4 regions of the Ewingella sp. C233 genome follow, and region 2 is predicted to be linked to each of the others. Evidence: predicted binding sites of a transcription regulator. Region 2 holds the regulator's gene; each other region holds the start of a gene.
What was found. Region 2 encodes CRP, which controls carbon source genes, mostly activating them, when cyclic AMP is high. Its sites were predicted from a motif close to ATGTGANNNNNNTCACAT; they were not measured.

Region 1 (7,857 bases), on a different contig from region 2:
CGTCTCATGCCGGTGGCAAACCGGAAGAAGGCCGCAACGCCCTGCTGGCGGCGGCGCAGGCCACACTCGGTTTACACGCTATTCCCCGCCACAGCGGCGGCAGCTCACGGATAAACGTCGGCGTGTTACAGGCTGGCACCGGGCGCAACGTTATCCCGTCGTCGGCTACCATGAAAGTCGAAACGCGCGGCTCCACCAACGCCGTGAATGATTTTGTTTATCAGCAGGCGCTGAAAGTGATTTCGGGCGCCGCAGAAATGCATCAGGTGGAGTTCGACATCAAACTGATGGGTGCCGCACAAAGCAGCACGCCGACGCCGGACTGGGTGCAATACATACACCGTCAGGCAGAAAAACTCGGGGAATTTGAACAGATCATTGACCGCGAAGAGGGCGCAGCGGGTTCCGAAGACGCGACCTATATGATGGAACGGGTGAAATCCCGCGGCGGCGAGGCTTCATACGTGATTTTCGGCACCGATCTCAGCGCCGGGCACCACAACGAGAAATTCGACTTCGACGAAAAGGTCATGTCGCAGGGCATAAAAACCCTGGCGGCGCTGGCGCTGAACATCGCCTCTTTCCGGGAGCAGAACTGATGACGCAATCTACTTCTATCGTCAATTTTATCAACGACTTTATCGATAACCAGCAACCTGCGTTGGCGAAAATCAGCGACGAAATCTGGGACCATCCGGAAACGCGCTTTGCGGAATCGCACTCATCTGCCCTGCTGGCAGACCAGCTTGAACAGTCCGGCTTTTCGGTAGAGCGCGGCGTCGGCGGCATGGCAACGGCCTTTATTGCCAGTTTCGGCAACGGCAAACCAGTGATCGCCCTGCTCGGTGAGTTCGACGCTCTCGCAGGGCTAAGCCAGCAGGCGGGGTGCGACTTCCCGCAGCCGCTGGTTGAAAACGGCAACGGACACGGTTGCGGTCACAATCTGCTGGGTACAGCTGCCCTCGGCGGTGCGCTGGCGGTGAAAGCCTGGATGGAGCATGAACAAATCGCCGGTACCGTGCGTTTTTACGGCTGCCCCGGCGAAGAAGGCGGGTCGGGTAAAACCTTTATGGCGCGCGAAGGGCTGTTTGATGATGTGGACGCCGCCCTGACCTGGCACCCGGAAACCTTCAGCGGCATGTTCAGCAACCAGACGCTGGCCAATATTCAGGCCTCATTTAGCTTTAAAGGCGTGGCCTCGCACGCTGCCGCAGCACCGCATCTGGGCCGCAGCGCACTGGATGCGGTGACGCTGATGAACACCGGCGCGAACTTTCTGCGTGAACATATTGTGCAGGAAGCGCGCCTGCATTACGCCATCACCAACGCGGGGGGCATTTCACCGAACGTGGTGCAGGCCGACGCAGACGTGTTGTATCTGGTACGCGCCCCCGAGATGGATCAGGCGCAGGCCATCTTCGAACGTGTGGGGAATATCGCCAAAGGTGCCGCGCTGATGACCGGCACCACCATGACCATGCGCTTTGATAAGGCTTGTTCGAATTACGTACCCAACCGCACGCTGGAAAACGCCATGTACCAGTACGTGCAGGCTTTTGGCACACCCACTTATACTGCCGAAGAACAACAGTTTGCTGCCGCCATTCACGCCACACTGACACCTCAGGACATCGACAGTAACCTGCTGAATATGTCCCGCACCGGCGGCCCCGATGCCGTGGCGTTCGCTGAAACCCTGCGCGACCGCCCGCTGACTGACGCCGTTGCGCCCTACTCACCCAATGGAAATATGCTTTACGGCTCAACCGACGTCGGCGATGTCAGCTGGCTGGTGCCGACGGCGCAGTGCTTCAGCCCGTGCTTCGCTATCGGCTCGCCGCTGCATACCTGGCAGATTGTCTCGCAGGGCCGTACCTCCATTGCCCACAAAGGCATGTGTCTGGCGTCTAAAGTGATGTCCGCCACGGCGCTGGAACTGTTTGGCAATCCGGATTTACTGGCGGCCTGTCAGCAGGAGCGCGATGCACTGCGGGCACGGCGTCCTTACGTCTGCCCGATACCTGCGGGCGTTAAACCGTCACCGTTGAAAACCGCCTGAATCTGAAGTACCCGATAGCAAAAAACGCCGCCCGTCGCGCCCCGTTCCGGCACGGCGAGGCGGCAAAAATGAAAGGGCTAAAAAGCCCGCCAATGAGGGTAATTTATGAGCGTAGAAACACAGGATGCCGGGCGCAGTCCGGGCGGTTTTTTCCAATGGGTAGAGCGCGTCGGTAATAAGGTTCCCAATCCGTTTCTGCTGTTTGTTTATCTGATCGGGGTGCTGATGGTGTCGAGCGCCGTGATTTCATGGCTGAATATCACAGCGGTAAATCCGGCCAACGGGGAAGTGATCCACGTTAAAAACCTGCTGAGCGTGGAAGGTTTTCAGTGGATTTTGCCCAACGTCATTAAAAACTTCAGCGGTTTCACACCGCTCGGTTCAATTCTGGCGCTGGTGATTGGTGCCGGTCTGGCCGAGCGCGTCGGCCTGTTGCAGAGTTTGATGGTGAAAATGGCATCGCGGGTCAGCGCACGCTATGCCAGTTATTTGGTGATTTTCATCGCCTTTTTCAGCCACATCTCCTCCGACGCCGCTCTGGTCGTTATGCCTCCGCTGGGGGCGCTGATGTTTCTGGCCGTCGGGAGACATCCGGTCGCGGGTCTGCTGGCGGCCATTGCGGGCGTCGGCTGCGGGTTTACCGCCAATCTGCTGATTGTCACCACCGACGTGCTGCTCTCCGGCCTGAGCACCGAGGCGGCGAAAGTCATCGACCCGGCGGTGCAGGTCAGCGTGATCGACAACTGGTATTTCATGGCAGCATCCGTGGTTTTGCTGACGATTGTGGGTGCGTTACTGACAGACAAATTTGTTGAACCGCGTCTGCCACCGTATCAGGGCGAGCGCAATGAGAAGTTGCAAAGCCTGACGCCGCTGCAAAACCGCGGGCTGGTCGCCAGCGGAATTGCGGCACTGGTGTTCATCGGTCTGATCGCCTTTTTAGTCATCCCGCACGGTGCCCCGCTGCGTGATCCGCATCTTGATACAGTCATCCCCTCCCCTTTTATTAAGGGCATAGTGCCGCTGATCATTTTGTTCTTTTTTGTGATTTCCATTCCCTACGGCATTGTCACAAAGCAGATCCGCACGCAGAGCGATATCCCGGATCTGCTGGTTGATCCGATGAAAGCCATGGCCGGTTTTATCGTGATGGTGTTCCCGCTGTCCCAGTTTGTGGCGTTTTTTAACTGGAGCAATATGGGGAAGTTTATGGCTATCGGGCTGACCGACGTGCTGGAAAACCTCGGTATGACCGGTATTCCGGCGTTCCTCGGGCTGATTTTCCTGTCAGCTTTTTTATGCATGTTTATCGCCAGCGGATCGGCCATCTGGTCAATACTCGCACCGATATTTGTACCGATGTTTATGCTGCTGGGCTTCCACCCGGCCTTCGCACAGATTGTGTTCCGTATCGCGGATTCAGCTGTCATCCCGCTGGCTCCGATGTCACCGTTCGTACCGCTGTTCCTCGGATTCCTCCAGCGCTATAACAAAGATGCGAAGCTTGGCACCTATTATTCGCTGGTGTTGCCGTATCCGATTGTGTTCTTCGTGGTGTGGTTACTGATGCTGGTGGGCTGGTATTTACTGGGCCTGCCCATCGGGCCAGGTATCTATCCGCATAGCTAAATCACAAGAAATCAGGGAAAGTTATCCGGCATAAAGTAAAACGCCCGGTGCTGGTAATCAGCATCGGGCGTTGTTTTACATCGTCAATGACGTCAAAAATCTAAGTCTGTGAATGCTAGTGCGCGAGCGGTTTCGCGGCGGTGGCCTTGTTCAGTTCAGGCCACAGAACCATCACCAGATCAATCAGGCGGTGAAGTTGTTCAGTACTGGCGCCGTCGCGTGCCTGCACGGACATCCCCTGGATGGTACAGGCCAGATATTTGGCCAGCAGGGCGCTGTCTGTGGTCTGTGGGACTTCATTACTGAGTTTCTTCATTTCGAAATACTCCAGCAATGTGCGTTCCTGCGAAAGATGGCGGCCGCGCAGCATTTCCGCGATGTCCTGCGATGAAGATGACATCCCGGAAGAAGCGCTCACCATGAAACAGCCGCTTGGGGTATCGCAGTCGGTAAACAGCTCCGCAGTGGTACGCAGATACTGCTCGATAGCCTGCTCGACGGACAAATCTGTTCTGCTCAGCAGACAGAAACTCTTTTCGTAAAAGGTTGCCAGATAATGTTCAACGGCTGCGCGGAATAACCCTTCTTTGTTACCAAATTCGGCATATAAGGTTGGGGCTTTCGCACCGGTGGCTTCGACCAAATCCGCTAATGAAGTGGCCTCGTAGCCATGACGCCAGAATAAATTCAGGGCCTTGCTCAGAGCAGTTCCACGATCGAACTGTTTTGGGCGACCGCGACTTTTCCGGACCAAAGCCGTCTGTTCAGTGCTCATACACCCTCCTTCCATCACCCTAGTGGTTCTGGTTGTTTAAATAATTTAACGATCATTATTAAAAATAGTTGCGCACAAGTCCAGCAGAGATTATCATTTAATTATCGAGCGATAAGTAAATCACTCCCAGCCGCAAGTCAGACGCTGTTATCAGCTAAGTATCCCAGGACAACACATCATGCGTAATCTTAAAATCCTTCTTGCAGTTATGGCATTAACCGCTGTCCCGGTTGCCAATGTTGCCGCACAGCAGGTTATCATGATGCCGACCCAGAGTCAGGAAGTCGCCATGGTCAATGTGACCGGAGACAGCAACTTTTGTCATCCGGGCCGTTATGTAAACGGCAAGTCCTCACAGCAACGCATTCCAACTTCTCCGACCATGCCATCTGCCCCAGCCGGTTCAGCCAATCATCCTCCTGTTTACTATTAAGGGAGTTGATCTGAATCCTGCTCCCGCAGGACAAAGAGCGAGGCGACATGATGTCGCCTTACTTTTTTGCGCTCTCTATCTATAGGCAAACAACCCCTACGGTTTTAACACCCTCAGTGCTCCACGCCAACCATTAAATTATCACTCATTAAATAATTCTTGATAGTGTTATAAAATCGCACTATTATTTGTTTATCGATCACTAATTAATTTTTATTGCGATCATTTTTAACAAAAATATTACATATGCAGCGATAAACGTGATCTGATTCACAGCACAATTAGTTAACGGTTATTAAAAAAACATCTTGCACAGGAATCAATCAGTCGCTAACATTAACTTATCGAACGTTAACTAATAACGTTGACCGAATCCGAACCAGACTTCTCTAGATTAACGAACAGGAACTGACATCATGAAAAACGTAAAAATGACTCTCGCAGCACTTGCACTGGCTACCGTTTCTTTCTCTTCAATGGCCGCTACGCTGGTTGATTCAGCGCCTGCTAACCAACAGAAAATCGGTGTTATCAGCGCCAATTCAGGTAATGACCTTTCCAGCCTGCAGCGTGAACTGAATGCGAAAGCCACCGAAGCAGGAGCAACGTCTTACCGCATTATCGGTGCTTCAGGTGACAACTACCTGCACGGAACTGCTGAGCTGTACAAATAATAGCGATGACGTCAAAAGACGACCGCACAATTAGTTAACGATTAATAAACAAATAGATTGCACAGAATGTGATCCAGGTCTAAGATTTAATTATCGAACGTTAAACAAAACGTATGACCGATTCATCACCTGCTGATGCGCAGACTAACAAAGAAGTTAAAAAGGTAAATATCATGAAAAACATCGCTATGACATTCGCAGCAATCGCACTGGCTACCGCTTCTTTCTCTACGCTTGCCGCGACACAAGTACAGTCTGCTCCAGCTAATTCGCAAGCCATCGGTGTGATTAGCGCGCAGGCCGGTTCGAACCTGAGCAGCCTGGAAAATAAACTGGCCGCTAAAGCTGAAGCCAACGGTGCAAGCTCATACCGCATCATCTCCGCTTCCGGCGACAACCGTCTTTACGGTACTGCTGAGCTGTATAAATAACAGCCTTAAGACCCCTTAAGATTGAGTTTTAAAAGGTATCGGACAGAAAAACTGAAGAGTGGCTTTGCACCTGAAGATCGAGTGCTGCAAACAGCACCGCCCCCCTGCGAAGCCCATCACACGACAATAGGACAAATATTATGAAAAACCTGACAATGACCCTCGCAGCAATCGCACTGGCTACCGCTTCATTCACCAGCATAGCAGCTACCCAAGTTCAGTCTGCACCGGCTAACTCACAAGCGATCGGTGTGATAAGTGCGCAGGCCGGTTCGAACCTGAGCAGCCTGGAAAATAAACTGGCGGCTAAAGCTGAAGCTAATGGTGCAAGTTCATACCGCATCATCTCTGCTTCCGGCGACAACCGTTTGTACGGTACTGCTGAACTGTACAAATAAGTTCTGAGTTCGACAGCAGTATGCAGAAGAGGCGGCGTTTGCCGCCTTTTTCGTGTCTGCGATTTAGAGCTGACAGGCAAATAAAAAAGGCAGGGAGCTCTCCCTGCCTTTTGCGCGACTGTCACGAAATATCAGTGTGCGGTACTTTTTAACTGACTATCCTGCTGATGCTGTTCGAGCGCCAGTTCCAGCAATTTAGTGATCAGTTCACTGTAGCCCAGACCGCTGGCGGCCCATAATTTCGGGTACATGCTGATGTTGGTGAAACCAGGCAGTGTATTGATTTCGTTGATCACCACCTCACCCTGTGCCGTCAGGAACACGTCAACACGCGCCATCCCCCGACACTCCAGCACTTCAAATGCCTGCAAAGCAATAGCGCGGATCCGGTCATGGGTTTCCTGCGGTAAATCTGCCGGAACTGCGACTGAAGCGCCCTGCTCGTTGATGTACTTCGTATCGTAGGAGTAGAACTCGTCCTGTAGGATCACTTCCCCGCAGACGCTGGCCTGTGGATGGCTATTGCCTAATACCGCACACTCAATTTCGCGCCCTGCAATCGCAGATTCCACCAGCACTTTGTGGTCGAAATCGAACGCCAAATCCAATGCCTTGATAAATCCGGCTTCATGGATAACTTTACTGACACCCACGGAAGATCCCTGATTGGCCGGTTTGATAAACAGCGGCAGGCCGAGAGTCTGAGACACTTTTTCAAAGGTATGCAGATGGCGGTTGGTGCGCGTCACACTGACGAAAGGCGCAATTTTCAGCCCCGCATCGCGCAGCAGACGCTTGGTCACGTCTTTATCCATGCTGACCGCTGAACCTAAAACGCCTGAGCCTACAAACGGCATGTTCGCCATGCGCAGCAAACCCTGCAACGAGCCATCTTCGCCGAGTGTTCCATGAACAATAGGGAAAATAACGTCGAGTTGGGAAAGCGCGCTTGCGCTGCCGGTTTCAATCAGCTGATTTTCCGTCTGGCCGGGGATCAGCGCGACCTGATTATTCGAGCGATTCAGGGCAATCAGCGACGGATTTTCCGCATTAATGAGATAGTTGCTGGCATCATTAATATGCCACTCGCCTTTTTTATCAATGCCCAGAAGCGTTACATCAAAGCGATTTTTATCAATGGCATCAACGATGTTCTTTGCCGACTGCAGTGAAACTTCATGCTCTGCCGACTTACCGCCAAAAATGATGCCTACGCGTAATTTACTCACCCACGACTCCTTGAAATCAAAAACCAGTACCGTTGTAAAACGCCCTTCCTGTTCAGCAAGGAAATTCAGTCCACAACAAAAAGTTTCGCGCCTTTAACCGTGGAAGACTGATGCGCTTCGGCACCATCGGCCACCTGATAACTCATGCCCGGCGTCAGGGTGAAAGTCCGCCCATCGTCCAGCCGGGTCTGTAACTCGCCTTCCAGACAGAACAACACGTGGCCTTTAC
Region 2 (7,857 bases):
GACGCCGGCCAGAAAGCGGAAAGCCACCAGCAGACCGAATCCGAACCCCAGCAAACCAAAGCACAGCGCGAAACCGCCGAGCATAAATAGCGACAGGATCAGCACCTTTTTGAACCCGACCCGATCGTTGAGCCAACCGGCAGGGATCTGAAACAGGGAGTAGGCGAGGAAAAACACACCGGTAATGTAGCCAAGTTGCTCAGGTTTAAGATTAAATTCTTTTTCTATTGGCAACAGCGCAAAGCCAATGACGGTTTTATCGATATAAACCACCGCGTAACCGACGAACAGCAAAAAAATCATCAGGGAACGACTTTTCATAGCGGATATCCCTTTCTGTTATCACCCGTTCAGTTTTATCCACTGCCGGACGAAGGCCAAAGTGCGACGCACATCACTTATTTGTTTAATTACAAAGAGTTATTTATAGCCAAATCACGCTATCAGCTTTACAGCCCTGCCATAAGATGTAATTTTCAGACAGGTGATACTTTTTACTGATAGGGGTGAGAGATGCGGTATTTGCCAAAATTGCAGCAATTGAAGGTTTTCCAGCAGGTTATCCGCAGCGGCAGTATTCGTGGCGCCGCACGCGCCATGAGTCTCTCCCAACCCGCGGTAAGCCGTGCGCTGCGCGAGCTTGAACACACCCTCGACACCCAGTTGGTACTGCGTGGCAATGAAGGACTGACCCTGACAGCGACCGGACGAGCTTTTGCGCAGCGTATGCAGTTTATTCTTGAAGAACTCGAGCGGGCCGCCGATGAAATCCAGCAGATGAATCAGTACACGCAGGGTTCCGTCGCCATTGGCTGCTCTTCGCTTATTGCGATGACGGTTTTCCCGGCCCTGGCCGATGAGTTCAAGGGCGCCTTTCCGCAGGCCAAAATGCTGATTAAAGAGGGGCAACTCTCGACGCTGCTACCCGCGCTGCGCGAAGGCCGGCTGGATTTTGCCGTGGGAACGATTGGTCCAGGGCTGCCGCTGGAGGATTTGGTGCGCGAGCCGTTGTTCAGCGCGTCGTTTGGCATTATTGCACGGCGCGGACATCCGCTGGAGAACGCCACAACGCTGGAGGCGTTGCAGAATGCACGCTGGGTGCTGCCCGAAACGGACATGGGTTATTACCAGCAGCTTCAGCTGTCGATGGGGACGTTTTACCATCAGTCGGCGGAAATGCCAGTGCGCACCGACTCTGTGGTCTGCGGGCTGAATCTGGTATTGCAGTCGGATTACCTGACCATTGTGGCGCGGGCGATGGGAGCGCCGTTCGGATTAGAGGGCAAATTGCATCTGCTGCCGATCGATAGCCTGCCGCAGGCGGAATACTGCGTACTCTATTCGCAAAAATCGCCGCTAACCTTTGCGGCGCGACGATTTCTGGATTTACTGCGGGCCCATTGTCTGGCTTATCGCTGGTAAAGCCTTATTCCGGTTCCACTACTTCAAAACTGTGCGTTATCGATGCGGCTTTCCCCAGCATCAGAGAAACCGAGCAATATTTTTCAGCAGAAAGCGCCACCGCGCGCTCGACGACTTTGTCGGACAAGTTCTTGCCAGTCACAATAAAGTGCAGGTTGATGTGCGTGAACAGACGCGGCGCTTCTTCACGGCGTTCGGACGTCAGCTTCACTTCGCAGTTCTGCACATCGTTGCGGCCTTTTTGCAAAATAGAGACGACGTCGATAGCGCTGCAACCGCCTGCCGACATCAGCAACATTTCCATCGGACTTGGGGCTTTATCGCCCGCATTGCCGTCCATCAAAATCTGGTGACCTGACGCAGATTCACCCAAAAACGTCAGTCCTTCAACCCATTTTACCCGTGCCTGCATGTGCCTTACTCCTGGTATAAATATTCAGCCAAATTTATCTCAGACTACCCTTTTAGGCAAAAACCGGCAACGTAACCCGATCCCCATCATGCTGAAGCGAGACAACAGAAGACACCCGCGCAAACCTGTGCTACAAACGAAGCCGATACACACTTTTCAGTAAATTGCGGTGATGGGTTTGTGGTTTTCACATGAAACCACGGTGCTAACAACAATAATAACGCTGTTTCACTCCGACTCCCGCTTGCAGCATTACTGGACAGTTCTTATGCTAAAAGGGCGCGTACTTTTTAAGACGCCGTACAGGGAACTCTGAGCCCTGTGATTTTGGGCAGCGATAACAACAGAGGATAATAGCTAATGGTTCTCGGCAAGCCACAAACAGACCCTACTCTCGAATGGTTCCTGTCTCACTGTCATATACATAAGTATCCTTCCAAAAGTACGCTGATTCACCAAGGTGAAAAAGCCGAAACGCTTTACTACATCGTGAAAGGGTCGGTTGCCGTCCTGATTAAAGATGAAGAAGGCAAAGAGATGATACTTTCCTACCTGAACCAAGGTGACTTCATCGGCGAGCTGGGACTCTTCGAAGAAGGGCAGGAACGTAGTGCATGGGTTCGTGCTAAATCTGCCTGTGAAGTGGCTGAAATTTCTTATAAAAAATTCCGCCAGTTGATTCAGGTTAATCCGGACATTCTGATGCGCCTTTCCGCTCAGATGGCGACACGCTTGCAAGTGACTTCAGAGAAAGTGGGTAACCTCGCCTTCCTCGACGTGACGGGCCGTATCGCGCAAACCTTGCTGAATCTGGCAAAACAACCGGATGCGATGACCCATCCGGATGGTATGCAGATCAAAATCACCCGTCAGGAAATTGGTCAAATCGTCGGTTGTTCACGCGAGACGGTGGGTCGCATTCTCAAAATGCTGGAAGATCAGAGCCTGATCTCCGCACACGGTAAAACGATTGTCGTTTACGGCACCCGTTAATTCCCTGAAAAACGGCGCGGCAGGCAACTGTCGCGCCGTTTTTATTGGGAAATAGGGATACAACACAGTGATAGCGCGGCTGAAGAAGCAACGCATGACGTTATGGCGTCGTTTTTTTTACCATCCCGAAGTCAACTATGCCCTGCGCCAGACGCTGGTGCTGTCTATTCCTGTGGCGATTGGCTGGATGCTCGGTCAGTTGCAAATGGGACTCTTATTTTCTCTGGTCCCCGCCTGCTGCAATATCTCCGGCCTTGATACCCCGCATAAGCGCTTTTTCAAACGCCTGATCGTGGGGGGCTCTCTCTTTGCTTTCAGCAGCCTGATGCTGCAACTGATGCTGGTGAACTGGCACGTTCCGCTCCCGCTTATCATGCTGTCGTTCGCGCTGGTGCTTGGCGTGACGGGTGAAATCAGCCCGCTGCACGCCCGTTTGCTGCCCGGTGCACTGGTCGCCACCATCTTCACACTCAGCATGGCAGGCGTGGTGCCTGTCTGGCATGCGCCCCTGTTGTATATCGTCGGTACCGCCTGGTACGGGCTGTTTAACTGGGCGTGGTTCCGGCTGTCAGAAGAGCAGCCGATGCGCGAAAGCCTCAGCCAGCTCTATCTGCAACTGGCGGATTATTTCGAAGCTAAATATAGCCTGCTGACCCAGCACACCGATCCCGAAACCGCGCTGCCGCCGCTGCTTAAGCGCCAGCAGCAGGTCATCGATCTGATCGCCCTGCTCTATCAACAACTGCACATGTTGCCCAATAACGGCCACCATCATCAGCACAAACGGCTATTCCAGCGTTTTCAGGTCGCACTGGATTTACAAGAGCACATTACCGTCAGCCTGCATCTGCCAGAAGAAGTCCAAAAACTGGTGGAAGAGAGCCACGCCGAAGCCGTGATCCGCCGTAACGCCCAGGTGATTGCCGCCCGTCTGCGGGTAATTGCCGACGACATTCTTTATCACCGGCGTTCTGAACGCTTCACCATGGCGAATGAGCTGGCCGCGCTGGAAAAAATCGCCTCACGGTACCGTGATAACCCGGTCGGCCAGTTCTGTTATTACCATTTCAGCCGCATTGCCCGCCTGCTGCGCACCCAGCGCCCGCTATACCGACGCGATCTGATGCAGACGCAAAACCGCCTGCCATTCTGGGCGGCGCTGAAAGGTTATCTGTCGTTTAAGTCCGTGGCGCTGCGCAATGCGGCACGTCTTGGCGTGGCACTGGCCATCGGCAGCAGCCTGGGCCTGTTTTTCAATTTGCCAAAACCTTACTGGATTTTGCTCACGGTAATGCTGGTCAGCCAGAACGGTTACAACGCCACGCGCGTACGCATTCAGCACCGTGCGCTCGGCACGCTGATAGGTTTACTGCTTGCTGCCGGATTACTGCAACTCGAATTGCCCGAAAGCATTACGTTGCTGTGTATGTTGCTGATCACCGTGGTGTCTTACACCGTACTGCGCAAAAACTACGGGCTGGCTATGATTGGCATGACAGTCACCGCTGTTTATACCTTGCAGTTGCTGGCGATGAATGGCGCACATTTTCTCGTTCCACGGCTTATCGATACCCTGATTGGCTGCGCACTGGCGTTTGGCGGCACGCTCTGGCTGTGGCCGCAGTGGCAGAGTGGTTTGCTGCGCCAGAACGCCTGGCAGGCGCTGGAAAGTGATCAGGACGCGATCCGTTTATTGCTGGAGGAAAATCCCGATCCCGTGAAACTGGCGTACGCCCGTATGCAGGTTACCCAGGCGCACAATGCCCTGTTCACGTCGCTCAATCAGGCGATGCAGGAACCGGGCTTTAACTCGCGCTATCTGGCCGACATGCGCTTATGGGTGACGCACAGTCAGTTTATTGTCGAGCACATCAATGCCATGACCATTCTGGCCCGCGAGCACTACATGCTGACGCCACAGCTGGCGATGGACTATCTGCAACGTTGCGAAATTGCCCTACAAAGTTGTCAGCAGCGCCTGACCTACGACGGCCCGAGCAGCGAAAGCAGCCTGTTCGCCACGCCAGAATTGCACCCCGACATGCCCATCACGGAGATGGAACGCCATCTGCGACGGGTATTGTCACATCTGAGCGTCATGCATACGATTTCGTCACTGGCGTGGAAGCAAAGGCCACATCACGGGATCTGGTTGACACGGCGTGTCAGGGAGAGTTGAACAGTTTCGGCTGTTCAATTGCCAATTCGACTTCAACGTCAAGACCGTGGGCTCGCCGCCCACACTGGCCCAAAGGAGGTTTAAACGAACCTCCTTTGGAATCCTGCGTTTTTAAACTGCGCGCTATCGCTGGGTTATTGGACATGTTCTGAAACTTGCGCGTGAGGCGCAAAATGTCACGGCTTCGCCGTCCCCGAATTTCGGGATTCGAGCCTCAGGTCTCGAACCTCTCATCCGGTGCCATTTCTGACTGCGCCTTAGCGGCTATGTAGGTCAAAAGATAAAAAACAGAATAAAAGACAATAAATCTGTCTGGTTTTGAATTTAAGAAAGCCTAGGCCGCATTCAAAAATGACGCCGACGAAGGGGTGGAAAACCGCGCGTATTTTGGCGCGGGTTGTAACCCGAACGGAGGGCACCGCCTAAGCGGCGGCATTTTGCGGCTGTAACTGCGGTGACTGAAACACGGCCATTGTGACCAGCGCAGCTGCTGTTTTTTAAAAAGCTCGGAGTCCAGAGGGACAAGCGACTGCGGCCCCCAAGTCGGTGTGGGCCGACGCCCACGACCTTGAATTTGAATTTTAAAGCGCCAGAGCTCGCTCAGCCCCCCAAAACTTTACCAATCGCTTTCTCAAAGCGATTCATCCCCTCGCTGATGTCTGCGAACTCAATCACCAGAGATGGCGCAAGCCGGATGACGTTCGGACCGGCAACCAGGATCATCAGGCCAAACTCGGCGGCGGCTTTGTGGAAGTCACCGGCGCGATTTTGGTAGGCGTAGGACAACTCGGCGCCAATCAACAGCCCCTGACCCCGGAACTCTTTGAACACACCATATTTCTGATTAATGGCGTCGAGCCCCTGAATAAATTTCTCGCGGCGCTCGCTGATGCCAGCCAGCACTTCCGGCGTGTTGATGATATCCAGTGCGGCTTCGGCGACGGCGCAGGCCAGCGGATTACCGCCGTAGGTGGTACCGTGTTTGCCCGGCTCCATGACCGCAGCCACCTCTTCGGTTGCCAACATCGCGCTGACCGGGAAACCGCCACCGAGCGCTTTGGCGGTGGTCAGAATATCCGGGGTAACACCATAATTCATGTAGCTGAACAGCTTACCGCTGCGGCCCATACCGCTTTGTACTTCGTCGAATACCAACAGGGCCTGATGCTGATCGCAGAGATCGCGCAAACCTTGCAGGAACTCCTGAGTGGCTGGCGTCACGCCGCCCTCGCCCTGAACGGGTTCGACTACAATGGCGCAGGTATGGTCATCAATCACCGCTTTCACTGCATCAAGATCGTTGAAAGGAACGTGGACAATGTCCGCCGGTTTCGGGCCGAAGCCGTCGGAATATTTCGGCTGACCGCCGACGGAAACCGTGAACAGCGTGCGGCCGTGGAAAGCATTATGAAAGGCAATGATTTTGCTTTTGTACGGGCTGTGGCGGTGCGATGCGTAATAACGCGCCAGCTTGAAGGCTGCTTCGTTGGCTTCCGCGCCAGAGTTAGCAAAGAACACCCGGTCGGCAAAAGTGGCGTCGATCAGCTTCTGCGCCAGTCGCAAAGCAGGTTCGTTGGTGAAAACGTTACTCACGTGCCACAGGGTTTGGCCCTGTTCGTGCAAAGCTTTCACCAGCGCAGGATGACAATGGCCCAGCGCCGTCACCGCGATACCTCCGGCGAAATCGATGTATTCAGTGCCCTGCTGGTCCCACACGCGGCTGCCCTTCCCTTTAACCGGAATAAACTGCGCAGGTGCAAAAACAGGCAAAATCACCCGATCAAACACGTCACGACTCACCACTGCTTTCTCTGCCATTAATTTCATCCCCTTCAATCTGTTACACGTGTTATCACACGTCATTCATCATTATAAAAGCGTATTCACACCCGAGTCGAATGTGAAAATATAGTCATAAAATATGCATAATAAATCATCCGCAGGCAAACGAAAATCTGCCTTTGCGGGGAAGTAATTTGTTCGTGGAGGTTAAGCGGCTAAATCTTAAGGAAATTATCCAGCAACTGATGACCCTGTTCGCTGAGAATACTTTCAGGATGGAACTGGACACCGTGCAGCGGCAGCGTTTTATGGGCGATACCCATAATCTCATCCGGCTGACCCTCACGCTCGGTCCAGGCAGTGAGCGTGAAGCACTCTGGCAGGCTCTGGGCGGCGACGATCAGCGAATGGTAGCGCGTTACGGTCAGGGGATTATTCAGGCCGCGAAATACGCTTTGCCCGTTGTGGCGAATGGGTGAGGTTTTGCCATGAACTGCTTGCCGTGCCCGCACCACCTGGCCGCCAAAAGCCTGCGCTATCGCCTGATGCCCGAGACAAACACCGAGGATCGGCAAACGTTCGGCAAAATGAGCGATTGTGGCCAGAGAGATCCCGGCGTCGTCCGGCGTACAAGGTCCGGGTGAAATCACCAGATGGGATGGGGCCAGCTGTTCAATATCAGCAAGGCTAAGCTGATCGTTGCGTTTGACCAGAACCTCGGCACCCAACTCGCAGAAATATTGATAGAGGTTGTAGGTAAACGAATCGTAGTTGTCGATCAGCAGCAGCATGGCGTTCCGGGTTTTCAGTCGATGAAATTACCCGGCCGATTCTACCCACTTTCGCCGTCAGTTGCCGCTGTCGATTTCACTGACCACTTTATTAAAGATTTCCGTCAGCTGTTTTTCATCACCAAATACCGCAGCTTTATTGGCTTCCAGCCAACGGACCTGTCCGACTTTCGACCATTGAATGTCATAGCCGGCATGAATGATCAACTGCTCAAAGAAGATGCGCTGGGCGCGGCCGTTACCCTCACGAAATGGGTGCAGCAGGTTGATACCCGTAT
Region 3 (7,857 bases), on a different contig from region 2:
AGCATCTGGAACAGTTGCCGATGCATGAATTTCTGCTGCGTCTGCGCTCGCAATTATTATGGTCGTGGGCGCGTCTGGACGATGCTGAAAGCGCCGCCCGCGAAGGGCTGGAAGTACTGGCTAACTTCCAGCCACAGCAGCAGTTACAGTGTCTGGCAATGCTGGCCAAATGCTCGCTGGCGCGGGGCCATCTCGACAACGCGCACCGCTATTTACAGCGCTGCGAAACCCTGCTGCAAAGCGGGCAGTACCACACCGACTGGCTGACCAATGCCGACAAACCGCGGGTGATTTACTGGCAGATGGTTGGCGACAAAACGTCGGCGCTCAGCTGGCTGAATCAGACCTCCAAACCGGGCATGGCCGACAACCACTTCCTGCAAGGGCAGTGGCGTAACATCGCCCGCATGCAAATTTTGCTCGAGCAGTTTGACGAAGCCGAAGTGGTGATTGACGAACTCAATACCAACGCCCGCCAGCTGAAACTGGTCAGCGACCTCAACCGTAACCTGATCCTCTGCAATCTGCTCTACTGGCACACTGGTCGGAAAAATGAGGCCCAGCGCGTACTGATTGAGGCGCTGGAACTCTCCAACCGCACCGGATTTGTCAGCCACTTTGTGATTGAAGGCGAGATGATGGCGCAGCAACTGCGCCAGCTGATTCAACTCAATCTGCTGCCGGAAATGGAGCAGCGCCGGGCGCAAAAAATCCTCCGTGATATTAACCAGCATCACCGGCATAAATTCGCCCATTTCGACGAAGGCTTTGTGAATAAACTGCTGACTCACCCGCAGGTGCCGGAGCTTATCCGCACCAGCCCGTTGACCCAGCGCGAATGGCAGGTGCTGGGGCTGATTTACTCCGGTTACAGCAATGATCAGATCGCCGGCGAGCTGACGGTGGCCTCGACCACCATCAAAACGCACATCCGCAATTTGTATCAGAAGCTCGGCGTCACCCACCGGCAGGACGCCGTGCAACAGGCGCAACATCTATTGCAGGTCATGGGCTACGGCGCCTGAAATACCCTCGCTGTTTAGATGTCGCCATCAATGAAACCGCCAGCTTTTGGCGGTTTCATTCCTGATGAATACCCTCCCTCCCCGCTACCGATGAATTTCTGCGCAATGAAATTTTGCGCTTCGAAATAATGCCCGCTACAATGTGACTCAAGTCACACTTTTAATTCTCTTCCGCCCGCCTTGTTCCCGATAATACGCCGCGATGGCCATTAGGGTTTACAGGATGCGGGCAACAAATCTGCATAGGAATACGTTCGATGGGTACCTTAACGGCCAGTTTAATGATGATGCGCTGGGAATTACTGAGCGCTTTTCTGATGTTCTGCACCAGTCAGCTGAATATCGTTTGCCGCCGGTCCAGCCGCAATTCAATGGCCTTTGTTTTCAGCGGTGTCGGCCTGACGGTGACCTGCTTTTTTGTCATGAGCCTGATGGGTATGACCTTCAACGCTGCCGCCATCGCCCATTTCTGGTCCGTCACCAAAGACGTTTTCATGGATACCATGAGTAAAACCCCGACCGACATGCCCTTCTATTATTAATTCGGCCCGTTTCACGCATTCCTAAAGATCGGAAATTGCGCGCTTCCTCGAAAGAGTTTTTGTACATCGACTTTCAATTCAGCGTAAATTGCGGGATGCGCCGCTTCGCGCTGTACAAACTGTTTTCTTATAAAAGTATTCATTGCTAATAGTCGAAGTGCCGTATTAGATTCTCACGCTATAGTTTTCTTAGAATGATCATTACCTTGTTCACTTTATTGCTGCTGATTTCCGCCCTACAGCGGTTCGATTTTTGTCTGAAGGATACTCGATGAATACGCATCACCTGATTGGCGCGTTAGTGTTAATGGCAGGTTCCACCTCGTTGTTTGCGGAGCAAACGGCGGGTATTCCACAAGATCAGGTGAAAGAGCGCGATGCGTTCGTCTCACACCTGATGAAACAAATGACGCTGGATGAGAAAATTGGCCAGCTCAATCTCGTCAGCGTGGGGCCCGACTACCCGAAAGAAGCCATCATGGCGGATATCCGCGCCGATAAAGTCGGCGGCATGTTTAACACGGTGACCAAACCCGACATCCGCCGCATGCAGGATCAAGTACAGCACAGCCGCCTGAAAATCCCTCTGTTTTATGCCTATGATGTCGTTCACGGCCAGCGCACCATCTTCCCGATAAGCCTTGGCCTCGCGGCCAGCTGGGACATGAACGCCGTCGCCACCAGCGCGCGTATTTCCGCGAAAGAAACGGCGGCTGATGGCCTGAACATGACCTTCTCACCGATGGTCGATATCACCCGCGACCCGCGTTGGGGCCGCGTATCTGAAGGCTTCGGTGAAGATACCTACCTCACGTCACGCCTCGCACATGAAATGGTCTCGGCCTATCAGGGCAATGACCCGTCGGCGCCCGATGCCGTGATGGCGAACGTCAAACACTTTGCGCTGTATGGCGCAGTTGAAGGCGGGCGTGAATACAACACCGTCGACATGAGCCTGACCCGCATGTTCAATGACTACCTGCCGCCGTACAAAGCCGCGCTGGATGCGGGTGCCGGGGGGGTGATGGTCGCCCTGAACTCGGTCAACGGTATTCCGGCCACGTCTAACCCATGGCTGTTGCAGGAAGTGTTACGCGACCAGTGGAAATTCAAAGGTCTGACCGTCAGTGACCACGGCGCGATTGGCGGTCTGGTGATGCACGGCGTGGCGCAGGATGACCGTCAGGCAGCCGCCATGGCGCTGAAATCCGGTGTTGATATGGACATGGCCGACAACATGTACGGAAAATATCTCAAAGGCCTGGTGGCTGATGGTCTGGTGACGGAAAAAGAAGTCGACCGCGCCGTCCGTGACGTGCTGACCGCTAAGTGGGACATGGGCCTGTTCGCTGACCCGTACCGCCATTTAGGCCCGGTATCAAGCGACCCGGTGGATACCAATGCCGAAAGCCGCTTACACCGTAAAGAAGCGCGTGAAGTGGCGCGTACCTCGCTGGTGCTGCTGAAAAACGAGCATGAAACCCTGCCGCTGCAGAAAAAAGGCACCATCGCTCTCGTCGGTACCCTGGCTGACAGCCAGCGTGACGTCATGGGCAGCTGGTCGGCCGCCGGTAAAGCCAATCAGGCTGTCACCGTATTGCAGGGGATGAAAGAGGCCATTGGTGATAAAGCCACGCTGCTGTATGCCCGCGGGGCCAACATCACCAATGACCCGGCGATTGTCGATTTCCTGAACCAGTATGAAAAACAGGTGATCAACGATCCGCGTCCGGCACAAGAAATGATTGATGAAGCGGTGAAAACCGCCGAGAAAGCCGACGTTGTTGTGGCCGTGGTCGGTGAAGCGCAAGGCATGGCCCATGAGGCTTCGAGCCGCACCGAGCTTAATATTCCGCAAAGCCAGCGCGACCTGCTGAAAGCCCTTAAAGCCACCGGTAAGCCGCTGGTGATTGTGCTGATGAACGGCCGCCCGCTGACGCTGACGTGGGAAAACGAGATCTCTGACGCGATGCTGGAAACCTGGTTCAGCGGCACCGAAGGGGGCCACGCCATTGCCGATGTCCTGTTTGGGGATTACAACCCGTCAGGTAAATTGCCGATGACCTTCCCGCGCTCAGTGGGGCAAATTCCGCTCTACAACAGCGTGCTCAATACCGGCCGTCCGTTTAATCCGCAAAAGCCGAACAAATATACCTCGCGCTATTTCGATATCACCAACGGTCCGTTGTTCGCCTTTGGTTACGGCCTGAGCTATACCCAGTTCAGTGTGTCTGACGTGTCTGTGTCAGCCACGACCATGAGCGCCAGCAAACCGCTGACCGCCAGCGTCACGGTGAAAAACACCGGTAAACGCAGCGGCGCCACCGTCGTTCAGCTCTATCTGCAGGACGTCACGGCCTCCATCAGCCGCCCGGTCAAAGAGCTCAAGAACTTTGAGAAAATCGACCTCGCGCCTGGCGAAGAAAAAGTGGTGACCTTTACCCTCAGTGAAAAGGATTTGCGCTTCTTCAATGATAAGCTGAAATGGGCGTCAGAACCGGGTAAATTCAATGTATTCATTGGATTGGATTCGCAGGACGTTAAGCAGTCCAGTTTCCTGCTAAAATAATTTTAGGACTGATTTTTGGTTGAGGCAGGAAACTGCCTGCGTAAGTCGTCATCAGTCAGGGGCGGGTCGTTGTTCTCAGAACCCGCCCCTTCTTAAGCGTGCAGCTTTACAAGCGGAGATGCTTCCATGACAGACTCTCAAGATGACTCCATTCTGTACCTGCATTTTGGTACACCACGCCCTTATTGGCGCCTGGGGTCTGACAGTAATGCCCTTGAGTTATCCGCTGAAAAAGGTGTCACCAACGTCGCCGTATCCCTGACCGGCTATCAGGCCGGACGTATCCGCGAACTGACCGGTATTACCTCCTGCTTTACGCTCGACGTCTCCTTGTTTGGCACCCCTGTCTGCCTCTATCTGGTCGGAAGAAAAGTCGAGAATCAGGTCTGGGCCGGTACCGCCTCTGACTTTGAAGATACCGCTTCGGTAGCACATGACCTGGAAGTCGGGCTGAGCTTCGCCGAGCAGGTGGTTTCAGAAGCCAACTCAGTGATCGTTATCATCGATCAGGAGGGCAAAGTTCATCGTTTCAACCGCCTGAGCGAAGAGTACACCGGCCTGCGCGAAGAGGACGTCATCGGGCGCAGTGCCTATGAGCTGTTTATGTCGATGGAAGAAGGCATCGCCTCGCGTCAGAACATTACCGGCTTCTTTCAGAAAGAGCAGTCCTATGAAGTTGAACGCTGGATCAACACCGTCAAGGGCCAGCGGCTGTTTCTATTCCGTAATAAGTTTGTCCACAGCGGCAGCGGAAAACAGCAAAAATTCCTCATCTGTTCCGGCTCGGATATCACCGACGAACGCATGGCGCAGGAGCGGTTACGAGTACTTGCCAATACTGACCTGATCACCGGTCTGGCAAATCGCAATGCCTTGCAGGATAAACTGCGCACGGCGCTTGAAGAACGCGGCGACAATCAGGTCGGACTGATTTACCTTGATCTGGATAACTTCAAAAAAGTAAACGACGCCTACGGCCATATGTTTGGTGACCGTCTGCTCAAAGAGGTGGCGCATGCCATTCAGGACTGCCTGAAAGAGACCGAGACGCTGGCACGGCTGGGAGGTGACGAATTCATCATCCTCAGCACGAACACGTCGGTGGAAGCGCTGGAAGGCATCAGTCAGCAGATTTTGGGCCGCCTCAAAGCCCCGTTCCGCATTGGTCTGATTGAAGTTTACACCGGCTGCTCCAGCGGCATTGCCGTTTGCCCTCAGCACGGTATTGATTCCGAAAGCCTGATCCGCAATGCCGATACGGCCATGTACGTCGCCAAAGAGACCGGAAAAAGCGCCCACTGCGTTTTTTCACCCGAGATGAATAAGAAAGTGGCGGAGTATATGTGGCTCGACACCAACCTGCGCAAAGCGCTGGAAGAGCAACAACTGATGCTCTATTACCAGCCGAAAATCTCCGCTAACGGGGACGTGCTGAGCGTCGAAGCGCTGCTGCGCTGGCGCTCACCGGAGCGCGGGCTCATTCAGCCACAGGACTTTATCCCCTACGCCGAAGAGTCCGGTCTGATTGCGCCGCTCGGCAAATGGGTGATCGACACTGCCACGCAGCAGGCCGCTGACTGGCAGCGCAAAGGGCTGAATTTACGCATTGCCGTGAATCTTTCTGGCCGTCAGTTAGGCAACTGCTCACTGGTGACCGACTTTACGGAAGCCATGCAAAATTCCGGCATGAAGAACTGTCTGCTCGATTTTGAGCTGACGGAAAGCTGCCTGGTGGAAGATGAGAAAGCCGCCGTCATGATGATCAACCAGTTGCATAAACTGGGTGCGGAAGTACATCTTGATGACTTTGGTACCGGCTACTCTTCACTGTCACAGCTGGCACGTATTCCACTTGACTGTATCAAGCTGGACCAGAGTTTTGTGCGCGGCATTAACAACAATACGATTTCTCAGGCGCTGGTACGGGCGATAGTGGCTGTCGCAAGAACGCTGCAATTGACCGTCGTAGCAGAAGGTGTGGAGACACGCGAAGAAGAGCAGCTGATTGATGAAATCGGCGTGGACAGCAAACAGGGGTTTCTGTATGCCAAGCCAATGCCCGCAGACGAACTGGAGCACTGGCTTGTACAGAGAGCAATTGCTTCACCCGGTAGTTTGAACATAGTCTCGCGATAGCCGTCAGGATTGACGGTTACATCCCGGGACAACAGGCATGGGCAGACTAACCGGTTTTACGCAGGGAAGCCGTATGGCGATTTTGCAACATCACCAGCCGTTCCATATACGCGACGTCCTTCTCCTCCAGCGTAAAAGCTGCATCCACCCAATCTTCCGTAATATCCATCAGCTCTGAACGTGAAAGCTGCAACACACGCTGCCGCGCCCGGATCATGGCCCTGATACCGTTGAGCTTTGGCCGCAACGTGTCGATAAACGTACGGGTAGCGATGAACGCGTCGCCCGGCTGGAACAACACATCCACCAGCCCCCGGCTTTCGAACCATTCCGCCGTATGCGACTCGCCGGTGGAAATAAGCTCCTCTGCCAGCCGCATACCCGATTTACGTGAGACCAGCGAGTAACCGCCCATACCGGGAAACAGGTTAAACGCGATTTCCGGAAAGCCCATCCGCGCGGTGTTCTGCGCCAGAACATAGTGGTGCGCCAGCGCTGCTTCGAAACCACCGCCCAGCGCCGTTCCTTCGATCATCGATAAGCTGACCGCACCGACATCAAAACCGCGTGCCGCAGCATGAACACAATCGATACAGGCGCGGGCATAAGCGCGCAATGCCTCACGCTTATTATTGAGAATGGAATCGACGAAAAAGCTCAGGTCACCTCCTACGTTATAAATATTAGGCACCAAAGAACCCGTAACCCAAAAATCAAATCGTAACCCGGAGGCTTTCGCCGCATAGGTCAGGTTCATAATGTCTTCAATTAATGGCTGATTAAAACAAGGGCGGGGGAAGGCTTTCAGCATCATCCACATGACGTTACGACCTTCTTCATAATAGGCAGCTATTTGGGATAAATGCCCGGCTTCGGTAAAGGGACGACACGCTGTATGGTCAATAAGATTCATAGTTAATATCCAGGTTAGAATGGAGTTTTGGGTGAAGCAGGTCCAGCCTAGTCCAGCTCTAACCCGAACTGAATCGATTCGAGTTGTGTGGTAAAAATAATCCTAAAGGATTTAAATAATGTCTTTATATAAAAATGGCCAACAAAATAAATAACCTGCCAGGCTGCGAAATTTTATTCCGCAAAGAAATCCTTCTTCGAAACTTGTTTTCGCAATAAAGAGAAGTGCGCTAATAATTAACTTTTACTGTCTTACGCTTTCCGGCCCCTTTTTAAATTTTTATGAGCACTATCACATTCATCACTGCTTCCCTTTTCATTCTCCTGCCTGACAGCTAAATTGAACTTTATCTCATCCGACCACTTAAGAGTCTATCCTATGATCGAACGCGACACGCCGTTTTACCCGCACCTGCTGGCACCGCTGGATTTGGGATTCACCCAGCTTAAAAATCGCGTACTGATGGGGTCAATGCATACCGGGCTGGAAGAGCTTGAGAACGGCGCAGAGCGCATGGCGGCCTTTTATGCAGAACGCGCCGCCGCTGGCGTCGGGCTTATCGTGACCGGCGGCATCGCGCCTAACCCGCAGGGCGTGGTGTATCACGGCGGCTCGGTGCTCAATCACATGCACCAAACGGCACATCACAAGATAGTGACCGACGCCGTGCAT
Region 4 (7,857 bases), on a different contig from region 2:
AGCCGAGATAAAACTCGTTGGAGCCGACCGTGTAACTTTCTGAACCGATGCCGAACAGTTTGCTTTCGACGGCATCAATGTGATGGTGAGGATCGAGCTTCTCCGACATCACTTCATCCAGCGCGCTCATCAGGCGCTGACGTGGTGCTAGCCGGTCAACGGTGAGATCTTTCATACCGTCCGGGATCCAGATATTCATTACCGACGGCGTATTCAGTGCTTTACCGAATGAGGCGGAAACACGGCGGCTGGCCTGACAGTGTTCAATCCAGAACTGGCGGACCTCCGGGTTAGCGCTCGACAGCGTAAAACCGTCTGCGCTCATCGGATGCGAGAAGCAGGAGGGGTTAAAGTCCAACCCCAGTTTGTTTTTCTTCGCCCATTCGACCCACTGGCTGAAGTGTTTAGGTTCGATTTGATTGCGGGCGACCGGGGTGTCTGACTCCAGATATATCGCGTGTAGATTCAGTCGGTTTGGTCCAGGGATCAGCGAAACCGCCTGCTCCAAATCGGCGCGCAGCTGCTGCGCATTTTTAGCTTTACCGGGGTAGTTACCGGTGGCCTGGATCCCGCCGGTCAGCGCGCCTTCCGGGTTTTCAAACCCCGCGACGTCATCACCTTGCCAGCAGTGGATGGAAACGGGTAGCGTATCGAGTTTTTTCATAGCGGCTTCGGCATCAACACCGAGCTGGGAAAAGCGTTCTTTGGCGAGTGTCCATGCGCTTTCGATAGAAGTAGATGACGTCATACAGTGAGCTCCTCATTGGCGTGACTCAGCGCCTGAAAACGGCGCCAGTGGATAGCAAGTTCGGGTTGGGGTTGCGGCAGATAGCGCTGCTGCCGGAAATTGGCGGCAAGGATTTGCCGGTAAAGCGTGACGTTTTCGACCAGATTCAGGGCCATCAACTGGCAGCCGATATTGCCGAGGGTCGATGCTTCAACCGGCCCGGCGGTGACCGGCGTCTGGCAGGTATCGGCGCAGAGCTGGTTAAGAAAGGCGTTCTGACTGCCGCCGCCAACGATATGAATTTCATCCAGCGGGGCACCCTGAAGTTCAGCCAGTTGCAGTGCCGTCTGGCGGTAAAGCATCGCCAGACTGTCGAAGATGCAGCGCGCCAGCCCGGCTGCACTTTGCGGCACCGGTTCACTCTGTTCACGGCAGGCGTCACGAATGGCATCAGCCATCAATGGCGGGTTGATAAAGCGTGCGTCGTTGGGATTAATCAGGCTGATAAACGGCGGCAGGGCGGCGGCGGCGGTGATCAGTGCGGGTAAGTCTTTCACCGCCAGCTCATCGCACAGGCGTTGCAGCAACCACAGCCCCATGATGTTTTTCAGCACCCGCACACTGCCGTTAATTCCACCTTCATTGGTGAAATTGGCCCGCAGGGCGCTGGCGTGGGTGAAAGCTTTCGGACTTTCTATACCCATCAGAGACCAGGTGCCTGAGCTGAGATAGGCAGAATGTTTGCCGGTCATAGGTGCGGCAACCACGGCGCTGGCAGTGTCATGAGTGGCGACACTGATCACCGGCACCTGATGGCCGCGTGGTGTGGTCCAGTTGCCGAGTTTTTTACCCGGCTGTGACGGTTTCCCTAACCAGCGGCGCGGCACACCAATGTGCTTCAACAGGTTTTCATCCCAGTCGCCGGTAAGTAGATTGACCATCTGCGTGGTGCTGGCATTGGTATGTTCCCAGTTGAGTACCCCGGTTAAACGGTAGTGAATGTAGTCGGGTATCAGCAGGAGGTGGTCGACCTGAGCGGTGAGTTCCGGTTGCTGGCTGGTGAGCGCTTTCAACTGGTACAGGGTATTGAAAGGCAGAAACTGAATGCCGGTGGTGCGGTAAATCGCCTCACTGCCAAGTGTTTGGAGGGTGCCGGCCATCACGCCGTCGGTGCGTTTATCGCGATAGGCGATCGGCAGACCGACGCGTTGCCCCTGTTTGTCGAGCAGGACAAAATCCACGCCCCAGGTGTCCACGCCGATGCTGTCGACGGGGATCCCTGATTCATCCAGACGGTTCAGCCCGGTCAGAATATGCTGTTCCAGCGCGTCCAGATCCCAGGTATCGTGGCCGTCGATGGTTTTCAGACAATTGGGAAAGCGGTGGATCTCTTTGAGTGTCAGCGTCGGGGGCACTCCGGCACATTCAGTCCTGAATGTTGCCAGCATTACGCGTCCGCTTGAGGCGCCAAGGTCGATTGCAGCAATATGGTGGAGTGTCATAGCGGCCATTCCTTATTGGGTATGATCGCAGTGTAGGGGAGGCCTTTTGCCGTCACCTTCCGTTGAATGCCATGCTGTCTGTCGGGCTGGCAGCATGAAAAAGGTAGCAGCGAGACAGATCACAAAATGCGGCAAAGAGGGCCGTTTGCGGCGTGAGTTATCTGGATGCAGTACGTTGCAAAAGGATGTGATCCTGACCGCAGTTCCATTCACCCGATGTCAAATCTTTGAAAAATGACGGCAGAACCCGTTTTCCGTGCCACGGTTTCAAGGTTATCGCGCACCGCGCAGGATAGGGTGATTCCCTGAACACTCTTAATTCTGCCCACGTAATGGAGGTGAGCGATGACGTTACTGACTGGTGAGGACTATTTTGCCGCGCCTGAACTGACCGTCACGGTCGAGCGCCGGATGCCCCAGGCGGCGTTCCCGGAGCATTACCACGATTTTCACGAGATCATGCTGGTGGAGAACGGATCCGGCGTGCATATCTTCAACGATAACCCTTATACCCTCACGGCGGGCACCGTTTGCTTTGTGCGTGCCAGCGATCATCATCTGTTTGAGAATGTCGATAATTTGCGCCTGACCAACGTGCTGTTTCGTTCACCTCAGGCCTTTCGTTTTCTGCAAGACGTCGGGAGGTTTCTGCCGCAGGAACACCATTATCAGCAGAAAATTCACTGGCAGTTGAGCCCCTTCATCCTGCAACAGGTGTTGCAGTGCGTCGCCGTACTGGAGCGTCAGACCGCCGGAGTTGGTGCTGAGCAGATAGCGGCCACGGAAAGTCAGTTTCTGCATCTGCTGATCCTGCTCTATCAGGACTGTTTTCAGCCACCATTGCGGGATGCGCCGGAAAACAAAGTTAACCAGCTATTAGCTTGGTTGCAGAAGCATTACAGTGAGGAAGTGAACTGGACAGAGGCGGCCGACCGCTTCTCTCTGGCGCTGCGTACGCTGCACCGTCAGGTGAAACAGCACACCGGCATGACGCCGCAGCGTTATCTCAATCGTCTTCGGTTACTTGAAGCGCGGCGTCGGTTGCATCACAGCGATCAGAGCATCACTGATATTGCTTACGCCTGCGGTTTCAGTGATAGCAACCATTTCTCGACACAATTTCGCCGGGAGTTTTCGGTGTCGCCAAAGTTGATGCGCAATCAATTGCGTTAGCTGACGCCCATTTTTGCCCTCAGGGGCGGGTGTAACGTTGGCGATGCCTTTATATTCCCTGATTTGAAAGGGATTGGGGGACCGTTATGCCGCTGAAGTTAATGAAAAATGATTTTTTCCTGACCCCTAAAAATTCAGTGATGGTGGCCGAACGCCACCCGCAGGCTAATTTCCCCAGTCACGATCACGACTTTGACGAGCTGGTGGTGGTGTGGCGCGGGAATGGCCTACATATCTGGAATGACGTCCCATATCCGATCACCTGCGGGGACCTGTTCTATATCAGCGCCAGTGACCGTCACAGTTATGAGTCGGTTAACGAGCTGGCGCTGGATAATATTCTTTATTGCCGTGACCGGTTTGGCCTTTACGCTGACTGGGCGCAGCTGTTGCCGGGAGCGGGGGTTAGCCAGGAGCAGCGTTACTGGCGGTTGAGTTCTTTGGGCATGTCGGCGCTGCGCGATAAAGTCGATGAACTGGCCACCGAGTGCATGAAGTCGGAATCGCTGTCGGTACAACTCAGTGAGGCTCTGTTGATGCAGCTGGCGCTTCTGCTCCTGCGCTACCGTCATCCGCCCAACAGCGGCGTGCTGCCGGACGCCCATCAGCTGGATTTACTTATGATGGCATTGCGTGCCAGCATCACCGACCCTTTTCATCTCGACAGTTTTTGTGCGCAGCACAGCGTCAGTTCACGCGGCTTACGGGCGCTGTTTAAACAGCATACCGGCATGAGCGTGACACATTATCTGCGTCAGTTGCGCCTGTGCCGCGCCATGAGTTTGCTGCGCTACGGCCACCAGACGATTGGTGAAGTGGCGGCCGAATGCGGCTTTGATGACAGCAACTACTTCTCCGTGGTGTTCAACCGCGCTTGCGGTGTTTCTCCGCGTGAATACCGGCAACGGTTTGCCGGTATTCTTCATCCAATTATTCCTGTCCCGTCGCTCAGTTAACAGCGGCGCCGTCAGGCCGCCATTCCCATGCCGACAATGTTGGCGGCCAGAATGATGATTAGACAGCCCAGCGTCAGAATCGCCACCGGTTTGCGGCCAACGCCGAGCCACTCCTTGAGCAACAGGCCGACGATACCGCCACAGAGTACATAGAAACTCATGTGCAGCATCCAGCTCATGTAGTCATATTCCGGCGGAATACTGGCGTGGCCCCAGGCGTAAAAGAAGAACTGCAGATACCACATCACGCCGCCCAGAATGGCGAACAACGCGTTAGTGATCAGTAAAGGTTTGGCGACAGAAAGATCCGCTTTAATAGAGAGTTCGCGGCGTGAGGCCAGACGGATGAAGCAGAAGCCGAGGTTAACAATGGCCCCGCCGCCCATGATCACCACGTAGCTCGGCAACGCCACATACAGCGGGTTAAGGCCCAACTGTGCGGCGGCTTCATGCATCGGCGTGGCTGCGCTCATAGCAAAAGACATGCCTGCGGAGAAAATGCCGCACATGACGGCCAGAATCAGCCCTTTTTTCAGGTTGAATTCTTCGGCTTTGATTCCTAGTGATTTTTCTTTCAGATAACCGGCATAGCTGACCACCGCAACACCAACTACCGCAACCAGTACGCCCAGCAGCGTCATTCTTCCGCCCGGCGTGCCCATCAGTAAGGCGGCTCGACCCTGTAATACCGGCGTCATCAGGGTGCCGATGATCAGCGTAACCCCAATCGCAATGCCGATGCCGAGAGACATGCCCAGATAGCGCATGGTCAGGCCATAATTGATATTACCGATACCCCACATCGCACCAAACAGAAAGACCGGCAGCAGGGTGGCGGCGCTGAAGGAGCCGTAATAGGCCCAGAAGTCAGGCAGCAGAATGAAGCTGACCGTCCAGGGCAGCACGATCCATGAGAACAGACCGGCCAGTGACCACATGGTTTCCCATGACCAGTGTTTCACTTTCTTTAGTGGTGCATAAAAACAGGCTGCACTGGCCGCGCCAACCAGATGCCAGATAATGCCAAGAATGATTGAACTGCTCATACAATTAACCTTTATGTGAGTAGGGTACCTGACTGATAAGTGAGGCTTTTTAGGTAGGTTATCGTTGGCCGTTAAGCGTGAGCCTTACAGGATAAAGCACACAAGACGGTCATTGAGCGTAGTGTAGGAAGCGTGACGGAGCGTCACCTTCCACTGAGTGCCATCGCGAATTGGCATCTGGCATTGATCAGAAGATGGCGGTGAGACAGTTCACAGAATGTGAAATAGGAAAGGATAAATAACAAAACAGGAAATATATTTCAAATTGATTGAAATCAGGAAGTAGACCGCGTTATTAGTAACATTCAACGCTCAATACTGTGTCGAGTTCATAACAATCTTTCGGTAAATAAGAGTGCAGTTGCATGGTTATGCAACTGAAGTGTTTAATATAGCAAATGATATAATAATATTCTGAGTTGTTTGGAATGGCTGTCCGGTTTATATGTGAAATAACACTACTGATAGTAATATCCCTTTCGCTTACAGTGCAATTTGTTGCTCATGCTTTGCCGGTAGCTGATCCCATGCATAGAAAATTTTATTGCGACCGCTATTTTTTGCCAGGTAAAGGGAGCGATCGGCGGCACTAATGGCTGTTGCGAAATCGCCGTCAACTAATGCCGATAGGCCCGCGCTAACTGTGACATTCGTCGAAACCTGAGCGTTAAAATGATGCGGAATATTCAGGCCGAGTACCTGATTTTGAATCCGGTCAGCCATAAGAATGGCGTACTCCTGATTGACGTCTGACATCAGTACCAGAAACTCTTCACCACCGTATCTGACCACCACATCACGCGAGCGGACGGCGTCACGTATCGCGGCAGAAACCCTGACGAGCGCCTGGTCACCCATGCTGTGACCATAGTTATCGTTATAGGCTTTGAAATGGTCGATATCCAGTAACATAACGTAATGACTGGCGTGCGGCTGGCTGAGCAGTACATCCAGTTTGTTCTGCAAACCACGCCGGTTATAGAGTCCGGTGAGCGGGTCAAGCATACTCAGATCGCTGAATTTCTCCCTTTCATTGTATAAATTATCGACCATTCTGCGTGTAAAAGCATCGCTGCGCCTGAGCATAACCTGATGCAGGGAGAGGCCAACCAGCGGCAGGGCGACGGTAAACAGGATTTTTCCCGTGTGGGTGAAATCGTCTAAAAAAATGACAGCAATAGAGGATGGTGCTGCGTGAAGGCAAAATGCCAGAAAATTATCCGATAAAGCAATGGCACTGATAAAGAATATACTGAGTAGACTGACTACCAGAAAGCTGTTATCCGCATGACCCAGTTGTTCAAAACGTAAGGAAATATGCCATGCCCACAAAGAGCCCACAATGAGTGAGCAAGTATTTAAATAGGATGTGTTATTTTTTTTGTTGAAGTAAGCGAATATTAATCCCAGAGCACAAAATACGCCGATCATTGCCAGAGGGAATGTTGTTTTTAACGTTTTCAACGTCGGGTTCAACATGGAAAATAGCGCAGAAGCACTATTTAGAAAAAAGAATAACAGCATCGAAAGACGGTGTTTGCTTTTAAGCAACTCATCATAGGAATGAGATATCATTAAAAATTCACTCTATTAGCGGGTGGTCTTCTGAATAGATGAGGATGGAGCACCTGTATTCAATCGCGCCCTGCTGAATTTGGGAGGCCCGAGAGGGTATTAATGTGTGAAGACTGCTAATAATCCTAGTATGTAATTATTTTAATTGGATTTAATTTAAAACAGCTGACGACAAAATTACCACTTTTGGCTGCGGGTGTCACCCCAAGGGGGCGTTGACAGCTAAAAAGATGCGTGATGAGAAAGAATGTTATATGATATTGGTTCTCATTATCATTATTGGCACAAGATCATGATTGCAGCGATGGTAACAGCGTGTGGGATGTGGGGAGTGACCTGGTTTCTGGGGAAAAGACTGACCAGCGGATGGGGAGTGCTTTTGCCCTGTGTGCTGCTGCCCTTTCTGGCGTTGGCGGATATGTCCCTGGAGCAGTTGCGCACGCTGGTGGTCATTGCGATGCTGGCTACGCTGGTGATGCTGCTGCACAAAACCTTACGTCATTACGTATTGTTGCCGTCGTTTGTCGCGGTAGCCGGAGGGCTGGCGGCGTTATCACTCAATTTCAATTTACTGTAATGATGCATTGATGTCCTGATTGAGAAATTGAGAACATGCTGAAACGGTTTTGTCTATTTTTGAGGTTTTGTGTGCCTGAAAGGCAAGAAGACTTGCTGAGGGAAGGGCCGATAATCGAAGAGAATCATGTGGTGCGAAGGGAGGGACTCGAACCCTCACATCCAAAGGACACTAACACCTGAAGCTAGCGCGTCTACCAATTCCGCCACCATCGCACAGATGATTTCTTCTTTATCTTTACGGGATTTTACTGCTTTGATTTATATCACCGGAGTGGTGCGAAGGGAGGGACTCGAACCCT

Region 1: the regulator CRP is predicted to act here: its motif matches at 5,637-5,654, upstream of bhsA (multiple stress resistance protein BhsA).
Region 3: the regulator CRP is predicted to act here: its motif matches at 1,166-1,183, upstream of ACZRKO_RS16850 (YjcB family protein).
Region 4: the regulator CRP is predicted to act here: its motif matches at 2,415-2,432, upstream of rhaS (HTH-type transcriptional activator RhaS).

What each region holds. Positions count from the first base shown of each region.
Region 1 covers NZ_JBUZRI010000001.1:2,255,197-2,263,053, forward strand. Annotated here, with positions in the region: gene ACZRKO_RS10160 (amidohydrolase) at 1-599, shown strand, start outside; gene ACZRKO_RS10165 (M20 family metallopeptidase) at 599-2,059, shown strand; gene abgT (p-aminobenzoyl-glutamate transporter) at 2,165-3,688, shown strand; gene ACZRKO_RS10175 (TetR/AcrR family transcriptional regulator) at 3,804-4,463, opposite strand; gene ACZRKO_RS10180 (hypothetical protein) at 4,642-4,896, shown strand; gene bhsA (multiple stress resistance protein BhsA) at 5,313-5,570, shown strand; gene bhsA (multiple stress resistance protein BhsA) at 5,744-6,001, shown strand; gene bhsA (multiple stress resistance protein BhsA) at 6,142-6,399, shown strand; gene ddlA (D-alanine--D-alanine ligase) at 6,531-7,628, opposite strand; gene ACZRKO_RS10205 (DHCW motif cupin fold protein) at 7,694-7,857, opposite strand, start outside.
Region 2 covers NZ_JBUZRI010000004.1:21,550-29,406, forward strand. Annotated here, with positions in the region: gene ACZRKO_RS17725 (MFS transporter) at 1-321, opposite strand, end outside; gene ACZRKO_RS17730 (LysR substrate-binding domain-containing protein) at 514-1,422, shown strand; gene ACZRKO_RS17735 (OsmC family protein) at 1,427-1,834, opposite strand; gene crp (cAMP-activated global transcriptional regulator CRP) at 2,195-2,827, shown strand; gene ACZRKO_RS17745 (YccS/YhfK family putative transporter) at 2,922-5,006, shown strand; gene argD (bifunctional acetylornithine/succinyldiaminopimelate transaminase) at 5,607-6,824, opposite strand; gene ACZRKO_RS17755 (aminodeoxychorismate synthase component II) at 7,004-7,579, opposite strand; gene ACZRKO_RS17760 (putative adenosine monophosphate-protein transferase Fic) at 7,637-7,857, opposite strand, start outside.
Region 3 covers NZ_JBUZRI010000003.1:351,037-358,893, forward strand. Annotated here, with positions in the region: gene malT (HTH-type transcriptional regulator MalT) at 1-1,025, shown strand, start outside; gene ACZRKO_RS16850 (YjcB family protein) at 1,283-1,567, shown strand; gene bglX (beta-glucosidase BglX) at 1,839-4,136, shown strand; gene pdeR (cyclic di-GMP phosphodiesterase) at 4,263-6,272, shown strand; gene ACZRKO_RS16865 (crotonase/enoyl-CoA hydratase family protein) at 6,319-7,185, opposite strand; gene ACZRKO_RS16870 (oxidoreductase) at 7,564-7,857, shown strand, end outside.
Region 4 covers NZ_JBUZRI010000002.1:367,538-375,394, reverse strand. Annotated here, with positions in the region: gene ACZRKO_RS14145 (L-rhamnose isomerase) at 1-748, opposite strand, end outside; gene rhaB (rhamnulokinase) at 745-2,229, opposite strand; gene rhaS (HTH-type transcriptional activator RhaS) at 2,575-3,402, shown strand; gene rhaR (HTH-type transcriptional activator RhaR) at 3,489-4,358, shown strand; gene rhaT (L-rhamnose/proton symporter RhaT) at 4,370-5,404, opposite strand; gene ACZRKO_RS14120 (GGDEF domain-containing protein) at 5,888-6,979, opposite strand; gene ACZRKO_RS14115 (DUF1435 domain-containing protein) at 7,272-7,556, shown strand; tRNA gene ACZRKO_RS14110 (tRNA-Leu) at 7,686-7,771, opposite strand; tRNA gene ACZRKO_RS14105 (tRNA-Leu) at 7,831-7,857, opposite strand, start outside.